DNA from 3 places in the Streptomyces sp. NBC_01224 genome. Region 3 is predicted to be linked to each of the others. Evidence: riboswitches for the same ligand, from Rfam matches in the RefSeq annotation. Region 3 holds a riboswitch; each other region holds the start of a gene.
The links. Region 3 has a riboswitch for cobalamin ahead of OG609_RS28690 (prenyltransferase/squalene oxidase repeat-containing protein). Riboswitches for the same ligand answer to the same signal wherever they lie in the genome.
Positions count from the first base shown of each region.

Region 1: it holds a riboswitch for cobalamin, as region 3 does, so the genes downstream of both, OG609_RS31430 (cobalamin biosynthesis protein) here and OG609_RS28690 (prenyltransferase/squalene oxidase repeat-containing protein) in region 3, are expected to answer to the same signal.
Region 2: it holds a riboswitch for cobalamin, as region 3 does, so the genes downstream of both, OG609_RS44170 (ABC transporter substrate-binding protein) here and OG609_RS28690 (prenyltransferase/squalene oxidase repeat-containing protein) in region 3, are expected to answer to the same signal.

Region 1 covers NZ_CP108529.1:6,979,445-6,984,767, reverse strand. Annotated here, with positions in the region: gene OG609_RS31450 (alpha/beta hydrolase) at 1-417, opposite strand, end outside; gene OG609_RS31445 (class II aldolase/adducin family protein) at 542-1,201, opposite strand; gene OG609_RS31440 (inorganic phosphate transporter) at 1,464-2,729, shown strand; gene OG609_RS31435 (hypothetical protein) at 2,765-2,995, shown strand; cobalamin riboswitch at 3,168-3,298, shown strand; gene OG609_RS31430 (cobalamin biosynthesis protein) at 3,443-4,516, shown strand; gene OG609_RS31425 (cobyric acid synthase) at 4,513-5,323, shown strand, end outside.
Region 2 covers NZ_CP108529.1:9,620,068-9,625,390, reverse strand. Annotated here, with positions in the region: gene OG609_RS44190 (replication-relaxation family protein) at 1-8, opposite strand, end outside; gene OG609_RS44185 (hypothetical protein) at 256-648, shown strand; gene OG609_RS44180 (transposase) at 718-1,005, shown strand; gene OG609_RS44175 (IS3 family transposase) at 1,011-1,913, shown strand; cobalamin riboswitch at 2,168-2,319, shown strand; gene OG609_RS44170 (ABC transporter substrate-binding protein) at 2,359-3,345, shown strand; gene OG609_RS44165 (FecCD family ABC transporter permease) at 3,342-4,397, shown strand; gene OG609_RS44160 (ABC transporter ATP-binding protein) at 4,394-5,182, shown strand; gene OG609_RS44155 ((2Fe-2S)-binding protein) at 5,179-5,323, shown strand, end outside.
Region 3 covers NZ_CP108529.1:6,370,198-6,375,520, forward strand. Annotated here, with positions in the region: gene OG609_RS28675 (ABC transporter ATP-binding protein) at 1-1,034, opposite strand, end outside; gene OG609_RS28680 (energy-coupling factor transporter transmembrane protein EcfT) at 1,031-2,185, opposite strand; gene OG609_RS28685 (SCO2322 family protein) at 2,182-2,868, opposite strand; gene OG609_RS28690 (prenyltransferase/squalene oxidase repeat-containing protein) at 2,865-4,139, opposite strand; cobalamin riboswitch at 4,252-4,389, opposite strand; gene OG609_RS28695 (MBL fold metallo-hydrolase) at 4,454-5,323, opposite strand, start outside.

The sequences.
Region 1 (5,323 bases), 610 kb from region 3:
GGGGATCTCGACTTCCCTGTGATCGAGTCCGAGGGCCGATGAGGGGTCGCCGCTGTGCAGTTGCGGGGTGACGCGGACCTTGGCGCCGGTTTCCAGGCTGCCGCGGTTGACCCGTTCCAGTCTGCGGACGACGGTGTCGGGGGCGTGGTGGGCGTGTTCGATCACCGGGCCGACGACGGCGTGGACGTCGTCGCCCACCAGTCCGTACGTACCGGGCCGCAGGGCGGCGAAGGAGCGGGTCAGGGTGACCTGCCCGGCCGCTGTGGCGTGCACGGTGAGTCTGCGGTCGGCGGGGAGCGGTCGTCCGGACGGCACTCTGAGGGCGGCGTCGCTGGCGTACCGGCCGGCCGCGACCGTTGCCGCACCGACGCCGAGGATCGTGGTGACGGCTGCTGCCGTGACTGTTGCCGGGCGCACCGCTTCAGTGTCGTGGGGTGCGCCGCGCCCTGCCAGCGGACGGGGGCCGTCCGGTGCGCCGCCGGGGGCAGGACGGACGGATGGGATGGGACAGCCGGGACGGCGGGGACAGGCAGGGGCCGGGTCAGCCCGGTTGCCCGTATCCCTTCAGTGCCTCCTGTACGTCGCGCAGCTGGGCCGGGGAGAGCAGGGCCGGTGTGTGTCCGGGGACGGAGCTTGCGGTGAGCCACAGCCGGCAGAGCCATTCCAGCTGGGCGGTCCGGTCGTACGCCTCGTCCAGGGTCGCTCCGTAGGTCACGGTTCCGTGGTTCTGGAGCAGGCAGCCCGTACGGCCCCGCAGAGCGGCGAGCATGTTCTCGGCCAGCTCCTCGGTCCCGTAGCGCGCATAGGCCGCGACCCGGACGGGGCCCCCGAGCATGGCTGCGGCGTAGTGGACCGAAGGGACCTCGGGGACCAAGGTGGAGACGGCCGTGGCGTGCACCGCGTGGGTATGCACGACGGCGGCCGCATCACTGTTCCGGTAGACCGCGAGATGGAGCGGGAGTTCGCTGGTCGGGGCCAGTTCGCCGAGGACACGGTTGCCTTCCAGATCGACGCCGACGGCGTCCTCGGGGCGGAGCCGGTCGTACGGCACTCCGCTCGGGGTGACCAGGACCGTCCCGCCGACCCGTGCCGACACATTTCCCGAGGTCCCGACGACGAGGCCGTCCGCCGCCGTCCTGCGGGCGGTGGCGACGACACCGCCCCAGGCACGTTCGATCGCATCCCGTTGCTGATCGCTCATGCGGAGATCCTGTCAGCCCTGGAGGCGAACGGGCATGCGATCGGGGGGATAAGTCACAAACCGGAGAAGTTTACAAAGGGGGTGACAGAGGGCGAATCGGGCCCGAATCGCCCCTTCGCCCGGCCCCCACCGCCCCGCGAAGGACAAACGGAACGGCCCGACTCCGGTTGGAGTCACCACAGCGCCCTGCCCAGTTCATCTTCCGTTCATCCAGGTTGCCTACGGTCCACGTGCCAATGACGTCGAACGATTGCCTGGGTAAATGGAACACATCACGCTGCTACTCGCGATTGTGATCGTGACAGCTCTAGTGTTCGATTTCACGAACGGTTTCCACGACACCGCCAACGCGATGGCGACCACCATCTCGACCGGTGCACTCAGACCGAAGACAGCGGTGGCCATGTCCGCCGTTCTCAACCTCGTCGGCGCGTTCCTGTCGGTCGAGGTCGCCAAGACGATCTCCGGCGGGATCATCAACGAGGACGGGCTGCGGACAGAAGTCATCTTCGCGGCACTCGTCGGCGCCATCCTGTGGAATCTGCTGACCTGGCTGGTCGGACTGCCGTCCAGCTCCTCGCACGCCCTGTTCGGCGGACTGATCGGCGCAGCCGTGATGTCGGCGGGCTGGTCGTCGGTCAACGGCGGCACCGTCGTCACCAAGGTGCTGCTCCCCGCGGTCGCCGCCCCGATCGTCGCCGGTCTGGCCGCACTGCTGGCCACCAGGCTGACGTACCGGATCGGCGGGAAGATCCGCAACGACGCCCAGGAGAAGGCCACTGCCAAGGGCTACCGCGCCGGCCAGATCGCCTCGGCCGGACTGGTCTCCCTCGCCCACGGCACCAACGACGCGCAGAAGACCATGGGCATCATCACCCTGGCCCTGGTCACCAGTGGCGTCCTGCACCCCGGCTCCAACCCGCCGGTCTGGGTCATCGTCTGTGCCGGTACGGCCATCGCACTCGGCACCTACCTGGGCGGCTGGCGCATCATCCGCACCATGGGCAGCGGCCTCACCGACCTCAAGCCGCCACAGGGCTTCGCCGCCCAGACCAGCGCGGCCACGGTCATCCTGGCCTCCTCGCACCTCGGCTTCTCCCTCTCCACCACCCAGTCCTGCTCCGGCGCCGTGATGGGCGCGGGGCTCGGCCGCCAGGGCGGCGTGGTCCGCTGGTCCACCGCCACCCGGATGTTCATCGCCTGGGGTCTGACACTGCCCGCCGCGGGCCTGGTCGGCGCGGGCGCGGAACTCCTCACCAAGCAGGGCACCTGGGGTGTCGTGGTCGTCGCGGCGCTGCTGGTCGTGGGCTCCGGGGCGATCTGGCTGGTATCGCGCCGCAAGCCGGTCGGCCACGGCGATGTCGCGCCGACGGGCGGCGACGCCGAGCCCGCGGGCGTCGTCACCACGGCCATCGCCGCCGTCAGCCCGCCGCTCACCACGGCCCAGGCAGCGGCCCAGGACCTCAAGACCACCATTCCGGCTCCGGCCGGAACCACCCAGGACCCGGCGCGACCCGCCACCGTCTAGGCCAGCCGCCTAGGCAGGCCGTCTAAGGATTCAGCATGAACATCGACTGGGCAGCCCTCGGCTCCGTCTTCGGCGTCTCCCTCGTCGTCACCGTCGCGCTGGTGGGTTTCTTCACCCTGGGCATCGTCGGTCTCTCCAAGCAGCCCGAACCGGCGGCGCAGGGCGGCTCCGGAGGCTCGCTCCTGCTGGCCCGCGTCGGCGCTTACGTCTGCTTCGCGCTGTGCGCTGCGGCGGTCGCGTACGGGATCTATCTGATCGTCGCCTGAGCCCTCCTCCGCGCACTCCCCCGTCGGGCCGGACACACCTCGTGTGTCCGGCCCGTTGTGGTGTGCCCGGTCCGATGTGGGGCTCAGCACACTGCACCGTCGCAGGTCAACGGCAAGTTGACGGGCGTTCGCGGAGCGTGGTGGACTGCCGGAGCCAATTACGGCGACAGCAGAGGAAGCCGGTGCGAATCCGGCGCGGTCCCGCCACTGTCACCGGGGAGCAGTCCCCCACACCGGAAGTCACGGCACGCGCGAGCGGGTTGGAAGGCCGGGGGAACTGCGGATCCGGGAGCCAGGAGACTCTCGTCGCCGGTCACGTCGAACCAGGGCGCGGACCCTGAGTGAGGACATATCGCCATGCCTGGCTGCCGTGCGTCCGTTGCTGTGGCGCTCTCGACGAGAGCCGCCTGTACGAAGGTCCTTCGAGGCGTATCGGCCGGTTGAGCCGTGCGTGCCGACCGCATTTTCGCGTACGGCGCCACGGCCGGTCTGATCGGCGATCTGCTGCTCGGTGACCCCCGCAGGGGACATCCGGTCGCCGCCTTCGGGCGGGCCGCAGCGGGCGTCGAGCGGCGTCTGTGGCGCGACCACCGCGGGTGGGGCGCGCTGCACATGCTCGTGTGCGCCGGAGGCGCCGCGGGTGGTGCGGCGCTGATCACCCGTGCCGTACGCAGCCACCCCGTCGCCTCCGTCGCGCTGACCGCGGCCGCCACCTGGTCCGTCGTCGGCGGTACGTCCCTGGGGCGTGAGGCCCGGGCGATCGGCGGCGCCCTGGCGGCCGGTGACATCGAGTCGGCCCGCGAGCGTCTGCCGCATCTGTGCGGGCGCGACCCGTACTCCCTCGACGGACCGCAGATCGCCCGCGCCGTGGTGGAGTCCGTGGCCGAGAACACCTCGGACGCCGTGGTCGGCGCCCTGGTGTGGGGTGCGCTGGCCGGTGTGCCCGGGCTCGTCGGATTCCGGGCCGCCAACACCCTCGACGCCATGGTCGGCCACAAGTCGCCCCGCCACCGGCGCTACGGCTGGGCCTCGGCCCGCCTCGACGACCTCGCGGGCTGGCCCGGTGCCCGGCTCACAGCCCTGCTCGCCGTGGCCGCCGGGGGGCGGCCGCGTGGAGCCGTACGGGCGTGGCGGGCCGACGCGGCGAAGCACCCGAGCCCCAACGCGGGCCCGGTGGAGGCCTCGTTCGCGGGTGCGCTCGGCGTACGGCTCGGCGGGACTCTCGCGTACGGCGGCCGGGTCGAACACCGCCCCGTCCTCAACGGGGAGGCGGGCCGGGCGGTGGAGACCGAGGACATCGAACGCGCGGTACGGCTGTCGCGCCGGGTGAGTGCGCTGGCCCTCGGCGTGTGTGTGGCGGGACGACTGGGTGCGGGCCTCGCCGCACGACGGATCGCAGGACTTCGGTCCGCAGGACTTCGGTCCGCAGGACTTCGGTCCGCAGGACTTCAGGTCACGGGACTTCAGGTCACGGGACTTCAGGTCACAGGACGTCGGATCGCAGGACGGAGACGGACATGAGCGGCGGGCTGCTGGTCGCCGGAACCACCTCGGACGCGGGCAAGAGCGTCGTCACGGCAGGCATCTGCCGTTGGCTCGTACGCCGGGGCGTGAAGGTGGCGCCCTTCAAGGCGCAGAACATGTCGCTGAACTCGTTCGTCACCCGCGAGGGTGCCGAGATCGGGCGCGCCCAGGCCATGCAGGCCCAGGCGGCCCGGGTGGAGCCGACCGCGCTGATGAACCCGGTCCTGCTCAAACCCGGCAGCGACCGCTCCAGCCAGGTCGTCCTGATGGGCAGACCGGTGGGCGAGATGAGCGCACGCGGCTACCACGGAGGCAGGCAGGAAGCGCTTCTCGGCACGGTCGTGGACTGTCTGGAGCAGCTTCGGGGCACGTATGACGCAGTGATCTGCGAGGGGGCGGGCAGTCCGGCCGAGATCAATCTGCGGCGCACGGACATCGTGAACATGGGCATCGCGCGGGCGGCACGCTTCCCGGTGGTGGTCGTCGGCGACATCGACCGCGGTGGCGTCTTCGCCTCGTTCTTCGGTACGACGGCGCTGCTCGACGCCGAGGACCAGTCGCTGATCGCCGGCTACCTCGTCAACAAGTTCCGTGGCGACGTGTCGCTGCTGGAGCCCGGCCTGGAGATGCTGCGCGGGATCACCGGGCGGCAGACCTACGGGGTGCTGCCCTTCGCCCACGGACTCGGCATCGACGAGGAGGACGGGCTGAGGGTCTCGCTGCGCGGAGCCGTACGCGAATCGGTCGTCGCGCCGCCGCACGGCGACGACGTGCTGCGCGTCGCGGTGTGCGCCGTACCCCTGA
Region 2 (5,323 bases), 3.2 Mb from region 3:
CCCGCCATCAGCTCCGCTCCCTTCCCGTCTTCTGTCCCGCGCGGCCACCTGCCGGGCGCCGGCCGCGCCCGGCCGCAGAGGGCATCCGGCCCCCAGACCCGATGATCTCCTCCTCCACGGACATCACACAGAAGTTCAGGAGGAGAGAAGAGGGTAGTGACAACGCGGCGCGCGGCCGCTTCTGTGTGGTGACCTGCGGTTTTTCCGTCCTGCTCGGTGCCGGGCACCAAAGTGGGTTCCACGGTGGCGTCCCAAGTGCGTACCGCAGGAGGCCGGGTCGGCTTGCCCGGCCGGTGGTGGGTGCGCACCGATGCCTCGAACGTCGGCCGCCTGGACGTGACGATCGTCGGCTACTCGGTCTGGCGTGACATCCCCGGCCATCGCCTGAAGCGGGCGCTGTGGCGGCTGCGGGCCATTCAGCGCGTGGGCTGGAAGAGGGCACGGCGTACCCAGATGCTGTTCAACCCGTCGGTGCACTTCGCGGCGCCGGTGCAGGTCGGCAACGAGGCTGAGCGCATCGAGCTGCCGTTGGTCCTCAAGGCCGGCTCCATGGTGCCGCTGCCGCTCATTGGGTTGGAGGTGCCCAACCGAATAGGCCGGCAGCTTCGGGGCTCACTGCGCCTGGGCACCGTGAAGTTCCCCCTCTGAAGTGGACAGCCTGATACTGGGACGGATCAGTCCCGGAGGAAGCAGTCCAGGTTGAGTGGCAAGAGCAACATGAGCAAGCGGTACACGTCGGAGTTCAAGCGGGACGCGGTGGCACTGGTCCGGTCGTCAGGGCGGAACGTCACCGAGGTCGCCCGGGAACTCGGTGTGAGTGCGGAGGGGCTTCGCGGCTGGGTGAAGCAGGCGAAGGTCGACTGCGGCGAGGGGGCGCCCGGCGCGCTGACCACGGCGGAGAAGGATGAGCTCCAGCGGCTGCGCAGGGAGAACCGGGAACAGCAGCAGACGATCGAGATCTTGAAAAAAGCAGCGGCCTTCTTCGCGAAGGAGACGATGAAGTAGGCACGCTGTGCCGTTTCATCGACGCGGAGAAGGCCGCCGAGGCCAACCCTGGCGGCTACAGCGTGGCTTTGCTGTGCCGTGTCACGGGGATCAACCGCTCCACCTTCTACTCCTGGCTGGCGGCCCGGCCGACAGCGGCCGAACGACAGTGCGCCGAGGACGAGTTGAGCGAGGAGATCCGTGAGATCCACGCCTCCTCGCGGGGTGCCTACGGCGCCCCGCGCGTGCACGCCGCGCTGCGGCGCAAGGGACATGCGATCAACCGGAAGAAGGTCGAGCGGATCATGCGCGAGCGCGACATCCGCGGCATCACCCGCCGCAGACGCCGCCACCTGACGCAACAGGACACCAAGGCCGCACCGGCTCCGGACCTGGTCGGCCGCGACTTCACCGCTAACCGGCCCGGCATGAAGCTCGTCGGTGACATCACCTATCTGCCGACGATCGACGGCTGGTGGTATCTCGCGACCGTCATCGACCTGGCGACGCGCGAGGTGATCGGTTACGCGATGGCCGAACACCATCGTGCCGAGCTGGTCACCGACGCGCTGCGGATGGCCGCCGGCCGCGGTGACCTTCAGGGTGGCTGCATCATGCACACCGATCGCGGAAGCGAGTACACGAGTGGCGAATTCCGCCGCGAACTACAGGAGTTGAACCTGAGGCAGAGCATGGGAAGAACCGGCATATGCTACGATAACGCCGCAGCCGAGAGCTTCTTCGGACTGCTGAAAGCGGAGATCGGCACCGCCGTCTGGGAGAGCCGCGAGGCGGCCCGCGCTGACATCTTCCGCTTCATCGAGGTCGAGTACAACCGCACCAGGCTCCGCAAGCACCCCGAGTTCGGGTACCTCACCCCACTCGAAACCCGAGCCAGGCTGCAGCACGACTTCACCCCCGCAGCGTAAGCAACCGCTGTCCAAGACCAGGGGGGAACTTCACCGGCCGCATCATCCGGGCCGATGTCCACGACACCGACACCTTGGAGCCCCTGCGGATCAACTTGGACGAATACACCGGCGACTGGTCCTTGCACACGGCCCGCCCCCGACCGACTGACCGGACACGAAGCCGGGCCCTCAGGGCAGCTCACATCGACCTCGCCGCTCTGCGAGTGTCTCCCGTAGCTGTGAACAACTGCTGCGCGCGTCGTGTGCAAAGCCACCCTGCCGGAATACGCGGTCTGACAGAATGGCCTCCGAAAACTCAGGCGACGCGCGTCAGGAAACCGGTGTGAATCCGGTACGGTCCCGCCACTGTGACCGGGCTGCAGCAGCCCGGAAGCCAGATACTGGCCGCGCCGCCTTCTCGTACGACCCAGGGGACGAGGACATCCCCCGGAAAGGCTCGGCCATGCCCCCGATACGCCGTGTACCACTCGCGCTCATACCCCTGCTTCTGCTGCCGCTCACCGGCTGCGGCTCCGGAACGGGCGGTGTGGGCAAGGCAGAGGCCGCACCGGCCGTCGACGGTTTTCCCTACACGGTCACCAACTGCGGTACGAAGGCGACCTTCGACGCCCCGCCGAAGCGGGTCGTCACCATGAACCAGCACGTCACCGAGATCATGCTGGCCCTCGGGCTTCAGGACCGGCTGGCCGGGACGGCCTACCTGGACGACAGAATCCTGCCGAAGTACCGGTCCGCATATGCCAGGACCAAGGTGCTCGCGAAGGAGTACCCCTCCAAGGAAGTGCTGCTCGGCGCCAACCCCGACTTCGTCTACGGCGGGTACAACAGCGCTTTCGACATGACCAAGGGCCAGGACCGGGCGGGGCTCCAGAAGGACGGCATCAACACCCGGCTGAACATCGAGAACTGCACCAAGGGCAAGGTCGGTATCGATCAGCTCGCCACCGAGATCACCCAAGTCGCCAGGATCTTCGGCGTACCGGAGCGCGGCAAGAAGCTGCTTGCCGAGGAGCGACAGAAGATCGCGGCGGTCGAGGCAGATCTCAAGGGCTCCTCGCGTCCCTCGGTGTTCGTGTACGACTCCGGCGACAGCTCTGCGTTCACCGCTGGCGGTAAGGGCATCGGCAACGAGATCGTCCGGCTCGCCGGGGGCAGGAACGTCTTCGCGGATCTCGACGCCACCTTCGGCGACGTCTCCTGGGAGCAGGTCATCAAGCGCAAGCCCGAGGTGGTCGTGATCTACGACTACGGAGGCACCACGGTGGCGGCCAAGAAAAAGCGGCTGCTGAACGATCCGGCGCTCGCGGACGTGCCGGCGGTCAAGAACAAGAAGTTCGCGGTACTCCCGCTGTCCTCGGCCGTGCTCGGTGTCCGGGTCGCCGACGCCGTGCAGGACCTGGCCGGGCAGCTGCACCCCGGCACTCCGTGAGCGCGGAGTCCGCCCGCCCCGGTCCGAAGTCCGTCCTCCGCTCGACCCCCGTCGTGATCGGCGTTCTCACGGTGCTGCTGCTCGCGGCGGCGGTGGCCGGTCTGGCGCTCGGCCCCGTACGGATTCCGCCGGGCGAGGTACTGAGTACGGTCCTGGGTGGTGAACGCACTGGTGCGTACCCGACGATCGTGTGGGAGGTACGACTGCCCAGGGTGCTGCTCGGGGCCGTCGTCGGCGCCGGGCTGGCCCTGTCGGGAACGGTGCTCCAGGCGCTGGTGCGCAACCCGTTGGCCGATCCGTTTCTGCTGGGCGCCTCGTCCGGGGCATCAGCGGGCGCTGCCGTGGTCGTCGTGCTGGGGGTCGGCGCCGGGGCGGCCACCGACGTGGCCCTGCCCATTGCCGCGTTCGCCGGGTCCATGGCTGCGCTGGTCGCCGTCTACGCGATGGCCCGGCGCGGCGGCACCATGACTACGGGCCGGCTGATTCTGGCCGGGGTGGCGATCCAGTACGTGCTGTCCGCGTTCACCAGCCTGATCCTGGTGCTGTCCTCGCGGGCCGAGCATGTGCGGGCGATTCTGTTCTGGACGCTGGGCGGCCTGGGTGGCGCCCGTTGGGACCAACTGGCGCTGCCTGCCTCGGTATTGGGCTTCGGGGCCGTACTCCTGATCAGCCTGGCCCGTCCGCTGGATCTGCTGCTGACCGGGGAGGATGGGGCCCGCAGCCTCGGCCTGGACCCCGGGCGCTTCCGGGGCGGGGTCTTCGTGCTGGTGTCACTGATCATCGGCGTGCTGGTCGCCTACAGCGGGGCGATCGGCTTCGTCGGCCTGATGATTCCGCACGCCGCCCGAATGATCGTCGGCGCGTCCCACCGCAGACTGCTGCCCGTGGCCGCGCTCGGCGGGGCCGCCTTCCTGCTGCTGGCCGATCTGCTGGCGCGGACCGTGGCAGCCCCCGAAGAGATTCCCGCCGGGGTGATCACTGCCCTGGTGGGCGGCCCGTTCTTCCTCTGGCTGCTGCGCCGCTCCAGCCGTACCGAAGGGATCACCGGATGAGCCCGGCACCGTCCCCGACGGCGCTCGCCGCCGATGGAATCAGCTACGAGGTGGCCGGCCGTACCCTACTCGACGCGGTCACGCTGGACGCCGCCCCCGGCGAGACGGTCGGCCTGGTCGGGCCGAACGGCAGCGGCAAGACCACCTTCCTGCGCTGCGTCTACGGTGCCCTGCGCCCCGCAGCGGGTCGAATCCTGCTGGACGGAGCGGACGCCGCGGCCCTCGGTGTGAAGGAACGGGCCCGCCGCGTGGCCGTCGTACCGCAGGACAGCCCCGGCACCTTCGGCCTGACCGTACGCCAGGTCGTGGCGATGGGCCGAAGCCCACACAAACGGTTCTGGGAGCAGGACGACGCCGACGACGCCCGCCACATCGACGAGTCGCTGCGGCGCGTCGGCGCGGCGCCCCTGGCCGACCGACGGTTCGAAGAGCTGTCCGGCGGGGAACGGCAACGGGCCCTGATCGCCCGCGCCCTGGTCCAGGAACCGGGGCTGATGGCGCTCGACGAACCCACGAACCATCTGGACATCCGCTACCAGCTGGAGATCCTCGGCCTGGTGAGAACGCTGGGCACCACCAATCTTCTGGTGCTGCACGACCTCAACCTGGCCGCTTCCTACTGCGACCGGCTGTTCGTCCTCAGCGCCGGACGACTGGTGGCATCCGGCTCCCCGCACGCGGTACTGACGGAAGAACTGCTGGCCGAGGTCTACGGGATACGATCCCGGGTCGGCGTCCACCCGGTCACCGGCTCCCCCAATGTCGTCTACCTCCCGCTGTCATGAGCGGCAAGACTTCCCCCGTCTGGACACCCTTGCCGCACGGACCACGCTGGCAGGTCACCGAAGGCGAACCGCCTGCGAGCGAAGCAGGGCTGTGGCTGGCAGCCGACCGGCTGGCCGATCCGGCGGGCGTGGAGTTGTCCA
Region 3 (5,323 bases):
ACGGTGAGCGTCACCCGGCGCAGCGACTCGACGCGCCCACGCCGTACACCGAGACGCTCGACCCGGGCCGTGGCATCGGCGACGGGCCCGGAAGCGGCGGTGGTGGTCGGTGCGCCGCGGCCCAGCAGCCGGGCGAGGGCGCCGCGCCGCGCGGGGGCGGTGGGCAGCGGGGCCACGGCTGCGCCGGCCGGCGCGGGCGACGGGGCGGGCTGCTGTGCCTGCGCCAGCCGCTCGCGCAGGCCCGCCGCCCGGCGCCGGGCATCGCGGACCGAGAGCGGCAGCGGCTCCCACCCCGCCAGCCGGCCCAGCGCGACGACCGGCGGGTGGACCGGGGAGACGGCCATGATGTCCGCGGGCGAGCCCATGACCGGTGCGGCGCCCGGCGACGGCAGCAGGACGACCTGATCCGCGTACTGCACCACCCGCTCCAGCCGGTGCTCCGCCATCAGGACCGTCGTACCCAGGTCGTGCACCAGCCGTTGCAGCACGGCGAGGACCTCCTCGGCCGCCGCCGGGTCCAGCGCGGACGTCGGCTCGTCGAGGACCAGGACCTTCGGGTGCGGGGTGAGGACCGAGCCGATCGCGACCCGCTGCTGCTGCCCGCCGGAGAGTGTGGCGATCGGCCGGTCGCGCAGCCCGGCCAGGCCCAGTAGATCGAGGGTCTCCTCGACCCGCCGCCGCATCACATCGGGGGCGAGGCCCAGCGACTCCATCCCGTACGCCAGCTCGTCCTCGACCGTGTCGGTGACGAAGTGGGAGAGCGGGTCCTGGCCCACCGTGCCGACCAGATCGGCCAGTTCGCGTGGTTTGTGGGTACGGGTGTCGCGCCCGCCGACGGTGACCCGGCCGCTCAGTGTGCCGCCGGTGAAGTGCGGTACGAGACCGGACACGGCGCCCAGCAGCGTCGACTTGCCGACCCCGGACGGACCGACGAGCAGCACCAACTCGCCCTCGGGAATGGTCAGATCGACCCCGCAGAGGGTGGGGCGCTCCGTCCCCTCGTACTGCACCGAGACGTGCTCGAACCGGATCACTGGCTCTCCTTGGAGTTCGGGGCGCCCACCGGGGGCGGCACGGGCGCCACCACCGCGGGCAGCAGCCCGATCAGCACCGCGGCCGCGGGCCACAGCGGAAGCACCGGTGCGACCAGCGGTACGACCCCGGGGCGCAGCGCCTCCCCGTCGACACCGCCCGCCCAGATCATCGCCACGGCCACCGCGACCCCCGAACCCGCCACCAGCCAGGCCCGCACACCCCACCGGTCGGGCCGGTAGCGGGTACGGACCGAGCGGGCCCCGCCGAGCCGCAGCCCGGCCATCGCGGCGACGAGCCCGGCGATCAGCAGCGGCAGGCCGTACACCGCACCCTGCGCGGCCAGCAGACCGTACGTACCCGCGCACACCCCGAGCAGCCCGCCGAGCGTGAGGACGTTCGTGGTGTGCCGGACGGCGGGCGGGACCTGGGCGGTGCGCCCGTATCCGCGCGCGTCCATCGAGGCCGCCACCGCGACCGACCGCTCCAACGCGCCCTCCAGGACCGGCAGTCCGATCTGGAGGACCGCCTTGATGCCGCCGGTCGGACGGCCACGCAGTCGGCGTGCGGTGCGCAGCCGCGCGACATCGGCGACCATGTTCGGCGCGAACGTCATCGCGACGACGACGGCGACCCCCGCCTCGTACAGCGCACCCGGCAGCGACTTCAGCAGCCGGGCCGGGTTGGCGAGCGAGTTCGCCGCACCGACGCAGATCAGCAGGGTGGCCAGTTTCGCCCCGTCGTACAGCGCGAAGACCAGCTGCTCGGCGGTGACCCGGCCACCGATCCTGACGCCCTTCGCCCAGTCGGGCAGCGGCACCTCGGGGAGTGTGAACACGGGATGCGTACCGGGGATCGGCGAACCGAGAAAGACGGAGAAGACCAGCCGCACACCGACGACGAACAGCCCGATCCTGATGAACGCCCCGTACGAACGGGCCCATGGCGCATCCGTACGGCGCGCCGCGACCACATAGCCCGCCACCCCCACCAACAGGCCGAGCAGCAGCGGATTGGTGGTCCGGGACGCGGCGGTGGCGAGGCCGAGCGCCCACAGCCACCAGGCCCCGGCGGGCAGGGCGTTGCTCCGGGTCGCCCCGGGGGCGCGCAGCGGGCGGCGCAGCCGGACCGGGCCGGTGGTCGAGGCGGTCATCCGCGGCGGCGGCGGGCCTGCACGACTGCGGCTATGCCGAGGAGAACAACGGCGCCGACCCCGACCAGCACCCCGGCGGACGGTCCGCCACCGGAGCCACCGGAGTCCCCCGAGCCGGCGGCGGAATCGGCCGGGGACGCGGATGCGGACGCGGCAGGCGCCTCGTGACCGTTGCCCGAGACCTGTTCACCGCAGCCCGAGCCCGGATAGTCGGATATGGCACAGAGCAGCGCGTCGCTGTTGTAGCGCAGCGGTTTGGCCACCGAGGCGAGCGCCTCCGCGGTGCTCGCGTCCGGGGCGACCCGTGCGCACGCGGTGCGCAGCGAGGGCGGAGTCTGGCCGGTCGGGGCGTCCGCCGCCGTGCCCGGGTCGATGACCAGCGCGACCCGCTTGGTGCCGTCCTCGGCCGGGGTGTCCGCGCAGATCTTCGCGAAACCGGGGGAACGGCGCGGCTTCGCCGAGTCCTGGGAGTCCTCGCTCACGGAGAACCGGAAGCCCTGCACCGCGCCGTCGTCCGGCCGGACCAGGGACGGGCCCTGGGTGGCGTACGTCCAGCCGGTGCCGGAGCCCTCCCAGAACGACCAGTACCGGTACCCGGCCGCCTGAGCCGTCCCCGCGCCGAGCACGGCCAGGACGGCGCCCAGGACCGCCAGGAGAGCGGCGGCCCTTCCCACCCGCCTCACAGCTGCTGGTTCTTCCGGCGGCCGCTGATCAGGAAGCCGGCGCCCGCACCGACGACGAGGCCGATGCCGACGTACCACCACACGCCGCCGATCACGTCGTCCCCGCTGTGGACCTGGTCCTTCTCCGTGGCCACGTACCCGGTGTCGGCGGACGGGTCGGGCGTCGTGATGGCCGCGGGGGCGGGACCGGTCGCGTTCAGCTTGTCGACCAGGTCGACGCCGCCGAAGTCGCGGGCGTCGGCGCCGGTCGCGTGCGCGGCGAGGGCGAGCTGCGCGTAGGCGGCGGGACCGTTCTGCTCGGCCCAGGCCCCGGAGTTCTTCTTCAGCCAGGCCACGGCCTTGGCCGCCTTGTCCTGGTGGCCCGCGGCCGACAGTGCGACGACCGCGTCCGCGGTATTGCCGAAGTCGGGCTGCGGGGTGGAGTCGGTGGCGCCGGGCATCGGCGCCAGGTTGAGATGACCGCTGGTCGCGAGGGCGTCTGCGAGGAAGTGGGCGCCGTTCTGCGCGGCCTGCTCGGGCGTGAGACCGGACCCCGGGTGGCAGCTGGGCGCCTTGACCGCGGCGTTGTTCCCGACGGCCAGGGCCTTGCCCATCGTGCCGAGCACGGCGGCCGCGGTGGCGTCAGCGTTGGCGGCGAGCTTCCCGGCCTTGTCGGGCTGGTAGGCGAAGGCGCCGCCGTCCTTGCTGTCGCACGGGATCGCGAGCCCCAGCAGTGCGTCGTAGGGGGTCTTGCCGCCCGGGGTCGTGATGTCCGCGATCCGCTGGCCCTGCCGGGCAAGGGCGCCGATCACCAGCGAGGTGGAGTTGGCGTCACTGGCCCCGCCCGCGGTGTAGCCCCAGCCGCCGTCCTCGTTCTGTACGGACTTCAGCCAGCGCACCGAGTTGTTCACGGTGTCCCGGTGCCCGCCCACCTCGACGAGCGCCTGGACGGCGGCCGCGGTGGCATTGGTGTCCAGCATGGTCTTCTCGGTGCACGGCTGGGAGACGTCGGGCCGGTACGCGGCGTAGGCGCCGTTGCCGCACTGCTGGGCGATCAGCCAGTCCACCGACTTCGTGGCGGGCGTGACGCCCTCGACCCGCTGAGCGAGGAAGGCCAGCGACTGCCGCCAGACACCGTCGTACGTGGGGTCCTTCGTCCCGTACAGCCCGGCAGGCAGTGCGGCGGACGGCGAGGGCGACGGGGACGGCGCTGCGACCGCGACCGGGGCAGCGGCCGCACAGAGCACGGTGGCGGTGGCGGCGAGCGTTGCTGCGCTGCGGCGTACGGTCATGGCGGGCGGGGCCTCTCCTGCGGGGGAACCGGGCACAGGCACGCTCACGCACCAGGCTCCGGCTCCGTATACCTCGACGGTGCCGACCACCGGGGTTCCGGTGGTGCGAGCCGGTCACGACCGCGGACAGGGCATTCCGACTCACCGTCTCCTACGACGGTTCACGGCTGCGTGGTCAGTGCCGGATTTGCACCGGCTTCCCCCTGAACGGGCATGATGACGACTCGCCCACTGTACCGGGCGCGGTCGGAGCGGTTCCGGGCCGGGAGGAGCGCCACCGCCCGCCCTCCGGCCCGCTGGAGCGTGGGCCGCCTTCACACTGCGACGTACGTCACGGGCTCGCTCCCCGCCACCGCCTCCGCGCGACCCAGCTTCACCAGCCGACGCAGATGCGCCTCGGCCTCCGAGACGGCGATGTTCCGTGATCCAGGCGGAATCTGCTCCCAGGGCCGGTTCCACTCCATCCGCTCGGCCAGCTGCCACGGTGTCAGCGGGGTGGCCAGCAGTCCGAGCAGCCCGGTCAGCCGCTCCTCGTGATGGTCCAGGAGTTCCCGCACACGCCCCGCGGCATCCGCGAACGCGTACTGATGGGCGGGCAGCACTTCGGCGACCCCGAGCCTGCCGATGCGCTCCAGGGAGTCGAGGTAGTCCCCGAGAGGGTCGGTCACCGTCGCGTCGTCCGGGTCCTCGTACAGCCCGATGTGCGGGCTGATGCCCGGCAGCAGATGATCTCCGGAGAAGAGGCGCCCCCGGCCGGGCAGGTCGGCGGGGTGGTGCTCCTCCAGGTGGAGGCAGACGTGACCGGGGGTGTGACCGGGGGTCCAGATCGCCCGCACCTTGCGCCCTGCCAGGTCCAGGAGTTCACCGGGCACGATCTCCCGGTCCGGCATCGCGGCCCGCAACCCGGGCAGGGTACGCATCCGGCCCCCGTCGGCCGCGGCGGCCCGCAACGGCGCGAGATGCTCCTCGGGCGCACCGACCGCGGTGAGCTTCGCCACGAGGTACTTCAGCCAGGTGCCTGGTTCCGACTGCCGGGTGCGGCGCACGATCGCGGTGTCCGCCGCGTGCATGGCGATCCAGGCGCCGGACGCCTCGCGCACCTGCCCGGAGAGGCCGTGGTGGTCCGGGTGATGGTGGGTGATGACCACACCGTGGATGTCGCCGATATCCACACCGACGGCGGC